2 regions of the Variovorax sp. J31P207 genome follow, and region 2 is predicted to be linked to the other one. Evidence: riboswitches for the same ligand, from Rfam matches in the RefSeq annotation. Region 2 holds a riboswitch; the other holds the start of a gene.
What was found. Region 2 has a riboswitch for glycine ahead of QTI68_RS13230 (D-amino acid dehydrogenase). Riboswitches for the same ligand answer to the same signal wherever they lie in the genome.
Positions count from the first base shown of each region.

Region 1: it holds a riboswitch for glycine, as region 2 does, so the genes downstream of both, gcvT (glycine cleavage system aminomethyltransferase GcvT) here and QTI68_RS13230 (D-amino acid dehydrogenase) in region 2, are expected to answer to the same signal.

Region 1 covers NZ_JASZYN010000006.1:363,954-368,947, forward strand. Annotated here, with positions in the region: gene QTI68_RS22335 (TRAP transporter substrate-binding protein) at 1-401, shown strand, start outside; gene QTI68_RS22340 (TRAP transporter small permease) at 495-1,007, shown strand; gene QTI68_RS22345 (TRAP transporter large permease) at 1,004-2,296, shown strand; gene QTI68_RS22350 (hypothetical protein) at 2,372-2,872, shown strand; glycine riboswitch at 2,903-3,005, shown strand; glycine riboswitch at 3,016-3,131, shown strand; gene gcvT (glycine cleavage system aminomethyltransferase GcvT) at 3,181-4,341, shown strand; gene gcvH (glycine cleavage system protein GcvH) at 4,395-4,772, shown strand; gene gcvP (aminomethyl-transferring glycine dehydrogenase) at 4,801-4,994, shown strand, end outside.
Region 2 covers NZ_JASZYN010000003.1:414,847-419,686, reverse strand. Annotated here, with positions in the region: gene QTI68_RS13235 (FAD-dependent oxidoreductase) at 40-1,269, shown strand; glycine riboswitch at 1,273-1,358, shown strand; glycine riboswitch at 1,374-1,483, shown strand; gene QTI68_RS13230 (D-amino acid dehydrogenase) at 1,572-2,888, shown strand; gene QTI68_RS13225 (FIST signal transduction protein) at 2,849-4,117, opposite strand; gene QTI68_RS13220 (PhaM family polyhydroxyalkanoate granule multifunctional regulatory protein) at 4,128-4,826, opposite strand.

The DNA.
Region 1 (4,994 bases), on a different contig from region 2:
CCGAGCTGTTCGGTGCCCTGCAACAAGGCACGGTCGATGGCCAGGAGAACCCGATCCCCGTGATCCTGTCGGCCAAGTTCGCGCAGGTGCAGAACCACCTCTCGCTGACCGGGCATGTCTACAGCCCGGCCCTGCTGCTGCTTTCGCCCAGGGTCTGGAACAAGCTCTCCGACGCCGACAAGAAGGTCTTCCTCGACGCCGCCCGGAAGGCCGGCGCTGCCCAGCGCAAGAAGGTCAACGAAGACGAGGACAACGGCATCGCGCAACTCGAGAAGGACGGCATGAAGGTGGTGCGCAAGGTCGACGGCGCCGCCTTCCGCGAGGCGCTCAAGCCGGCCTACGTCGGCTATGCCAAGGAATTCGGCGCCGACAACATCAAGAAGATCACCGACGTCCAGTAGGCGCGCGCCGCGCGCCCAGGCAGCGCCGCCCGGTGAGCCAGCGATGGCACCGGGCGGTTTCCTTGCCCGCTCCCACAACAACAAGAAGCCGCAGTGAAAACCTTCGAACACTACTTCCTGGCCGCCAACCGCTGGGCGCTGATCCTGCTCCTCGCATCGATGTCGGTGATCATCTTCATCAACGTCGCGATGCGCTACCTCACCAGCAACTCGCTCGAATGGGCCGAGGAAGTCTCGCGCCACATGATGATCTGGCTCACCTTCCTGGGCGCCGGCCCGGTGCTGCGCTACGGCGGCCACATCGCGGTCGAGAACCTGCAGGATGCGCTGCCGGCCAAGGCCGCGATCGCGATGCGTGCCCTGGTCGCGGCGCTGCTGTTCGCCTTCTTCGGCTTCATGGTCTGGTACGGCTGGCTCTACATGGAACGCACCATGTTCCAGCTCACGGCCGTGACGCAGATCCCCTTTGCCTACATCTACAGCGCGATGTTCTTCGGTGGCCTGCTGCTGATCGTCCACTGGCTGCTGATCGTGCGCGGCTACGTGCTGCGCCGTGAATTCGCCTCCGATGCGCATTTCGATGCGGCCGCGAGCGCCTCGCTATGAACGCCAGCCTGGTCCTGATCCTCTCGGTCTGCGTCTTCCTCGCGATCGGCGTGCCGGTCGCCTTTGCGCTCGGCCTGGCCACCGCCGCCACGCTGATCCTGGCCGAATCCTTTCCGCTGATGGTGCTGCTGAAGGAGACCTTCACCGGCATCGACAGCTTTCCGCTGATGGCGGTGCCGTTCTTCATCCTGGCCGCCGAACTCATGAGCGGCGGCTCGCTGACCGAGGTGCTGCTGCGCTTCGCGGGCCAGTTCGTCGGCCATCGGCGCGGCGGCCTGGGCTACACCAACGTGGTGTCGCTGACCTTCTTCTCGGGCATCTCGGGCTCGGCACTGGCCGATGCCGCGGGGCCGGGCTCGATGCTGATCAAGATGATGGACAAGGCCGGCTACGACCGCTCGTATGCCGCGGCGCTGACCGCGTCGACGGCGATCGTCGGCCCGATCATCCCGCCCTCGATCATCATGATCATCTACGCGCTGCAGGACGACAACGTCTCGGTCGGCAGCCTGTTCGTGGCAGGACTGATCCCGGGCATCCTGATCGCGGTGGCGATGTGCGTGGTGAACTTCCACGTCTCGAAGAAGCGCAACTACAAGGGCGACGGCGGCATGCCGCCCTGGCGCGAGGTGCTGCTGACGACCTGGAAGGCGATCCCCGCAATCTTGCTGCCGGTGGTGATCCTCGGCGGCATGCGCGCCGGCTGGTTCACGCCCACCGAGGCCTCGGTGGTGGCGGTCTTCTATGCGCTGGTGTGCGGCAAGTTCGTCTATCGCACGCTCGAATGGAAGGCCCTGCCCGACATCCTCTCGCGTTCCGCGCTGCTCTCGGCGTCGGTGCTGATCATCATCGGCCTGTCGGCTTCCTTCGCCTGGATCCTGACGATCGAGAACGTGCCGCAACAGCTCGCCGAATGGCTGGCCGCGATGAACCTGTCGCCCTGGATGTTCCTGATCATCGTGAACATCTTCCTGCTCCTGTTCGGCATCTTCATCGAGCCGCTGCCGGGCGTGATGGTGCTGGCGCCGATCCTGGCACCGGTGGCGGTCAAGCTCGGCATCGATCCGATCCACTTCGCGATGATCGTGATCTACAACCTGACGCTCGGCATGATCACGCCGCCGGTGGGCGGGCTGCTGTTCGTCACCTGCAACGTCTCGCGGGTGCCGATGTCGCAGCTGGTGCGCGAGCTGGTGCCCTTTCTCTGGGCGCACGGCGCGGTGCTGCTGGTGCTGACCTTCGTGCCCGCGCTCAGCACCTGGCTGCCGCATCTGTGGGGCTTCAAGTAGCCGGGGAAGATTTCACGAAGATGTCACGCTGATACCCGATGCTGCAGCGCTCGCCTCAAGACGCTGCAGCATCCCATGTTCCTCACCAAGACCGACAAGGCGCGCCACGAACTCCAGCCCGGCCGCCGCACGCTGGGCCAGCGCGAGCGCGCCCTGCTGCTGATGGCCGACGGCCAGCGCTCGCTGACTGATTTCGGCACCCTGTTCGGCGGCCGCGAGGAAGCCGGCCGGGTGGCACACCACCTGGTGCAGGAGGGCTACCTGCAGGGCCGCCCGGCCGAAACGGTCCAAGTGATCGAAGCGGCACCGGTCGCGGCCGACATCTTCGACGGCAAGCCCTCGCTGGCCACCACCCGCATGTTCCTGTTCGACCTCTGCGAGCGCATGTTCGTGCGCCGCGACCCGGTGCTGGCCGAGCGCTTCCGCGAAGCGCTGCGCGAGGCGCGCGACCGCGATTCGATGCTGGTCACCGCCCGCGCGATGCTCGGCGAGATCGAGCAGGCGGCGGGCGCCGCGCGCGCCGAGGCGATCCGCGAGCGCATCGAGAAATTGCTTCCGGCATCGCCGGTGCACTGAAGTCGCCGGCCGGCTCCCGATTCCCTTACACTTCTGCGGTCAGGAGAGCGTCCCGCCGCGGTGGGGCCGCCGAAGGCGCAGGTCCCCCGAAACAAGGGCCCGAACGCTCAGGCAAAAGGACTGACAAGACGCCCGGTTACGGGCGTTTCCTTGCTGGAGAGAGGTGGTTCGGCGCGCCAGGCGTGCCGTGCCGCCCACCGAAGGAGCAAACCCCGATCGTGGGGCGAATCTCTCAGGTAAAGCGGACAGCAGGGGTGGCCCATGGCTTCTCGTCATGGAACAAGCACTGCCCCTTTGGAGAACCGCCCTTGGCCGCCGCATCCGACGTACTGCTGAAGACTCCGCTCCACGCCCTGCACCTGGAGCTCGGCGCCCGCATGGTGCCCTTCGCGGGCTACACCATGCCGGTGCAATACCCCGCCGGCGTGATGGCCGAGCACAAGCACACCCGCGCGGCCGCCGGCCTGTTCGATATTTCCCACATGGGCCAGCTGCGCCTGGTGGGGCCTGATGCGGCGGCCGCCTTCGAGAGCCTGATGCCGGTCGACGTGATCGGCCTGGCGCCAGGCAAGCAGCGCTACGGCCTGCTGCTGAACGACCAGGGCGGCATCCTCGACGACCTGATGTTCTTCAACGAAGGCAACGACTCGCTGTTCGTGATCGTCAACGGCGCCTGCAAGGCGGCCGACATCGCCCATATCCAGGCCCGGATCGGGCAGCGCTGCCAGGTGCAGCCGATGCCCGACCACGCGCTGCTCGCGCTCCAGGGTCCGCAGGCCGCGGCCGTGCTGGCGCGGCTGTCGCCGGGCATCGAGCGCTTCGTCTTCATGACCGGCGGCCCGGTCCGCATCGGCGGCATCGAGGCCTTCGCCACGCGCAGCGGCTACACCGGCGAAGATGGTTTCGAGATTTCGGTCGCGGCCAAGGACGCCGAGGCACTGGCCCGGCTGCTGCTGGCCCAGCCCGAGGTCCAGCCGATCGGCCTGGGGGCCCGCAATTCGCTGCGGCTCGAGGCCGGCCTCTGCCTCTACGGCAACGACATCGACGAAAGCACGACGCCGGTCGAAGCGGCGCTGAGCTGGGCGATCCAGAAGGTCCGGCGCAGCGGCGGCGCACGCGAAGGCGGTTTTCCGGGCGCGGCCAGGGTGCTGGCCCAACTCACGGCCGCGAGCGGCACCGCCGGCCACCTCGACCACGAGACGCTGAAGCGCCAGCGCGTCGGCCTGGTCGCGCTGGAGCGCGTGCCGGTGCGCGAGGGCTGCGTGCTCGAATCCTTCGAGGGCCTGCCCATCGGCCAGGTCACCAGCGGCCTGCTCGGCCCCAGCGTCGACCGGCCGGTCGCCATGGGCTACGTCGCGCTGGCCTATGCCGAACCGGGCACCCGACTGCAGGCCATGGTGCGGGGCAAGCCGGTGCCGATGGAAGTCAGCACGCTGCCCTTCGTGCCGGCCCGGTACTACCGCGGCTGACACCCTCTTCTCCAATTTCTCCAAGCCAGCCTTTTTTCCAAGGAGTTTTCCCCATGACCATCAAGTACACCAAGGACCACGAGTGGGTGCGGCAGGAAGCCGACGCGGCACTGGTCACCGTCGGCATCACGGTGCATGCACAGGACGCGCTCGGCGACGTGGTCTTCGTCGACCTGCCCGAAGTCGGCAAGAAATTTGCCCAGGGCGAGGTCGCGGGTGTCGTCGAATCGGTCAAGGCCGCGGCCGATGTCTTCATGCCGGTCTCCGGCGAAATCATCGAAGTCAACGAAGACCTGCGCGCCGATCCCTCGCTGGCCAACAGTGCGCCGATGGACGGAGGCTGGTTCTTCAAGGTGCGGGTGAGCGAACCGGCCCAACTCGAGCCCCTGCTCGACGAAACCGCCTACGAGAAGTTCTCCGCCGACAACTGATTCACACGCCCCACCACCCGAGCCCTCCATGCCGACGCCCGTGCCTTTCCATCCCTCGCTGCGCGAACTGCAGAACGCCGAAGAATTCATCGCCCGCCACATCGGCATCGAGGCCGAAGACGAACCGGCGATGCTCGCGGCCATCGGCTCGACCACGCGCGCCGAACTGATCGACGGCATCGTGCCCCCGGCGATCCGCCGCAGCCGGCCGATGCGGCTGCC
Region 2 (4,840 bases):
TAACGCCCGCCGTTCATGCCCTCCCACAAGGATTCGGACATGCGCGTGGTTGTACTTGGCGCCGGCTTGCTCGGCGTGACTTCGGCCTATTACCTGCAACAGCTGGGCCACGAAGTGATCGTGGTCGATCGGCATGCGACACCGGCGGCCAAGGCGCGCGGCGTCGCTGCCGCCCGTCCCGGCGCAGCGACTGCGACCGCGCCGCCGAAGCGGCGCGGCAAGAAGCTCTCGAAGCTGCGCAGCGGCATCCGCCGCGGCTTCGCCCGGCTGATCGACCGCGCCGTCGGCACGCCGCCGAAGCGCGATCCGCTCGATCACCTGGTGCGCCTGGCCGCCTACAGCCGCAAGAGCGCGCGCGCCCTGGGCGACGAAACCGGCGTGCCGCACGGCGCGCGCACGGCCGGCCTCATGAACCTGTTCACCGACCCCGAGGCCTTTCGGGCCCGGATGGCGAACGCCACCCACTGGTCGGGGCTGGGCTGCGAGGAGCGGCTGTTGTCGGTCGACGAGGCCATTGGCCTGGAACCGGCGCTGGCGGCCATGCGCAGCAAGCTGGTCGGGGCCACCTACGCGCAAGAGGATCCGGCGCGCGACCCGGCCCAGTTCGCCGCCGGCCTGGTCTTCCTGTGCCGCGCCGCCGGGGTGCGCTTCATGACCCGCCACACGGTGGTCGCGCTCAAGGAGCAGGACGGTCGCATCGACCATGTCGAGTTGCTCGATGGCGCCGGCCGGACCACCACCTTGCGCGGCCAGGCCTATGTGCTGGCGCTGGGTGCCGCGAGCGTGCCGCACGCGGAAGACCTCGGCATCGACATGCCGCTGCGTTTCGTGCGCGAATACATCGTCACGATGCCGATCCTGGATCCCGCCATGGCGCCGCGCATCGCGTTGCGCGACCGCCAGGGCAAGCTGCGCATCGTGCGGATCGAAACCCCGGCCGGCGACCAGCTGCGGGTCCATGCGATCGTGATGGCCGGACTCGACGAGGAGGCCGAACCCGACTCCGACCGCTTCCAGGCGATCGTGCGCCGCACCGAGATGCTGCTGCCCGGCGTGGCCGACGCGAGCCGGGCCAGCTTCGACACGGCGATGCACGCGGTCAGCATCAACCGGCTGCCGATGATCGGCAAGACCCGGCTGCCCAACCTGTTCCTGAACACCGCGCCCGGCACCCGCACCTGGGTCCACGCCTGCGGCGCCGGCAAGTCGATCGCGCGCATCGTCAGCGGCCTGCGGCCCGAACTCGACTTCGCGTTCCGGCGCCCTTAGAATCCGCCCACTGCAGGAGAGCGGGCCCACGGGCCCCACCGAAGGCGCAAACTCCCATAAACGCTCAGGTCGGCCCACGTGATGGGCCTGTACTGCACCAACTGTCAAAGCCGTCTGGAGAGCCATCACGCCCATCGCGTGATGCACCGAAGGAGCAAACCCGCTGCGGGCGCAGCGGGTGAATCTCTCAGGTACCGAGGACAGGGGGAGCGGCAACTCGGACTTCCGGTCCGGTTGCCTTCGTTCCCGTCGGCAATCCGAACCGTCGCGTCCGAGCGCTGCAACCTTCAAGGGTTCTCGATATGCGCGTGATCGTTCTTGGCGCCGGCCTGCTCGGCGTGACCTCGGCCTACTACCTCCAGCAACTCGGCCACGAAGTGACCGTCATCGACCGCCAGGCCACGCCGGCGGCGGAAACCAGCTTCGCCAACGGCGGCCAGATCTCGGTCAGCCATGCCGAGCCCTGGGCCAATCCGGGGGCGCCGCTCAAGGTGCTGCAATGGCTCGGCAAGGAAGACGCCCCCCTGATGTTCCGCATCCGCGCCGACATGCGGCAGTGGCTCTGGGGCCTGCAGTTCCTGCGCGAATGCACGCCGGCACGCACCCGCCACAACATCGAGCAGATCGTGCGCCTGGGCACCTACAGCCGCGACACGCTGCAGCAGCTGCGGCGCGACACCGGCCTGGCCTACGACCAGCGGACCCAGGGCATCCTGCACTTCTACACGACGCAAAAGGAGTTCGACGCCGCGCTGGCGCCAGCCGAGCAGATGCGCGCGCTCGGCTGCGACCGGCGCGTGATTTCGGCCGACGAGGCGGTGAAGCTCGAGCCCGCGCTCGCCCACATCCGCCCGCAGCTGGCCGGTGCGACCTACACGGCGGAAGACGAATCGGGCGATGCCAACCGCTTCGCGCGCGAGCTGGTCAAGCTGGCCGAGACGGCCGGCGTGCGCTTTCTCATGAGCCACACGGTGACCGCGCTGCGCGAGGCCGGCGGCAGCATCGACCATGTCGAGGCGACCGACAGCGAAGGCCGCTTCCAGCGCATCCGCGGCGATGCCTTCGTGCTGGCGATGGGCTCGCTGAGCCCGCTCTATGCAGCGCCGCTGGGCATCCGGCTGCCGATCTATCCGGCCAAGGGCTATTCGGTCACGATGCCGGTCAAGGATGCGTCCAGGGCGCACCAGGTCTCGCTGACCGACGACGAGTTCAAGCTGGTGTTCTCGCGCTACACCTCGGCCGGTGGCGACCGGCTGCGGATCGCCGGCACCGCCGAGCTCAACGGCTACGACCGCGACCTGAACCGGGTGCGCTGCGAGGCTATCGTGCGGCGCGTCGAGGAACTGTTCCCCGGCGCCGGCGAGGCATCCGAAGCCCAGTTCTGGACCGGACTGCGCCCGGCGACGCCGAGCAACGTGCCGCTGATCGGCGGCACCCGGCTGCCGAACCTGTTCCTGAACACCGGCCACGGCACGCTGGGCTGGACCCACGCCTGCGGCTCGGGCAAGTCGATCGCGCGGATCGTGAGCGGGCTGAAGCCGGAAGTCGACTTCGCGTTCACCGGGCTGCGCGCAGCGGCTCAGTCCCCGGCGGTGAAGACGGTCAGCACGCCGGTGTAGCCGTAGAGGTGATTGCGGGCGATCTCGCCGGCGGCGAAGAAGCCGACCAGCGGGACATCGCCGAGGGCATGGCGCACGATCTGCAGCTCGGCACCGGGGGCGCCGAAATGCGGCCCGCCGCGGCCCGAACAGCTGACGTAGATGGCGCCCGCGATGCGGCGCGCCGGATGCGGCGCGGCCTCGGCCTCGCCGGCCGCGACTTCGCGCGCGGTGGCGAGCGTCTGCTCCTGCGGCTCCAGCTCCTCGCGGATCTCCGCGCAGACGCGCATCAGGTCGGCCCGCGCGGCCTGCGCGTTGCGGCGGCAGAAGCTCAGACGCATCCCGGTCTCGGCGTTGTCGGCGATCGCCACGCCGCGACGCGTCGGGTCGAGGCCGATGATGTGGCGTACCCGGACGTCGGCGCCGAGATCGCCGGTGCGCCGGACGCCGTCGCTTCCGGCCTCGACCAGTCCGACCAGGGTGGCGCGGACCGCGTCGATCGCCTGCTCGGGGGCATCGAGCGAGACCCGCAGGTCGGCCAGCAGGACGTCGAGCGCGGGCTCGCCATCGAGCGCCAGCAGCAGGTTGCCGTCGGCCTCGGTGATCTCGCGTTCGCGCGAGACCGGCTGGCAGCCCTGGGTCACGCGCGAGACCAGCCGCACGCCCTCGCCGAACACCACGCCCGACAGGCCGCCCGAGAACACGCCGCCGACCGCACCATGTCCGCGGATGTTGCCATTGCCGCCGATCGCGAATTGCAGCGAGCCGACCCGCCCGGAGGACAGGCCTCCGAACAAATAACCGGTGTCGGTGCGGTCCGCCATCTCGGCGATCAGTTCGCCGAGTTCGGGCGTCCGCGGGTCGGCATGGACCAGCGCCGTGTGGGCCGCGAAACCGCTCATTTCGGAGCTGGCCAGCGGCGCCACGCCGGAAAACACCCGGTACTGGTCGCTCGGCAGCTCGCACAGCATCACGCTGAGCGCCGGCTCGTCGAAGTACTCGGCGTTGTTGGCGGCCACGCCGACACCCACGGTGCCGGTCCAGTCGGTGATCTCGGGCAGTTCGGCCCCCAGGTGGTCGAGGATCTCCTGGGCATCTTCCCCGTAGTGGTCGGTGATGTAGAGCAGGCCCAGCGACGGCGCGCGGGCGTAGTCCGGCAGCGCCATCTGCGCCCGCAGCTGCGCCAGCACCAGGCCGGCCGCCATGCGCCATTGCGGATGGGTGGCGTGCCCGCTCGGAAACAGCTTCATGTCTGGCCTTTCAGCCCGCGCGCTTGCGCGCCGGCGCAGGCCGCTTGGCGGACGCGCTGGCGCCGCGGCGCGTGGCCGGTGCCTTCTTGGCGGCGGCGGCCGGCCTCTCGGCGGCCCGGGCCGGTGCGGACGCTGCGCCCGGGCCCGCGTGATCGCCCAGCGGCTGCGGCATCACCGGCATCTTCAGCTGGGAGGCCTCTTGCAATGCCGAACTGGCGATCTGCTGGAACTGCTGGGTCAACGCACCCCACCACTGGACCGGATCGACGACGCCAGCCGAGTCCTGGGCGGCGGCGGCCTTGGCGCGCTTCGGCGCCGGTGGCTCTTCGACCTCCGGCTGCGCTTCGGGTTCGGGTTCGGGCGCGGCGGACGGGGCCGGCGCGGCCGGCCGGGTGAAGGCGTTGGCGAGGTCTTCCATGCGGACGTTCATGCCGCGCAAGGTCGAGAGCGTCATCTTCTGCACCTCGAGCGCCTGGATGGTCGCCTTCAGCGCGTGGCCGTTCTGCTCGAGCCAGTACTGCACCGTCTTGAGCTCCTGGATGCGCTTGTCGACCTCTTCGATGCTCAGCGTCGGCGCCACCCAGCTCGACAGGCTCGGCAGGCCGGGCACGGCGCCGGGCGAGGCGCTGGCGCCGCCCGTCAGATTCTTGAGGAAGTCGAAGCCCGGAACGAACTGACTGAAGGCGAAGGGCTTGCTGGCGTCGCTCATGGCGTGCTCCGGGT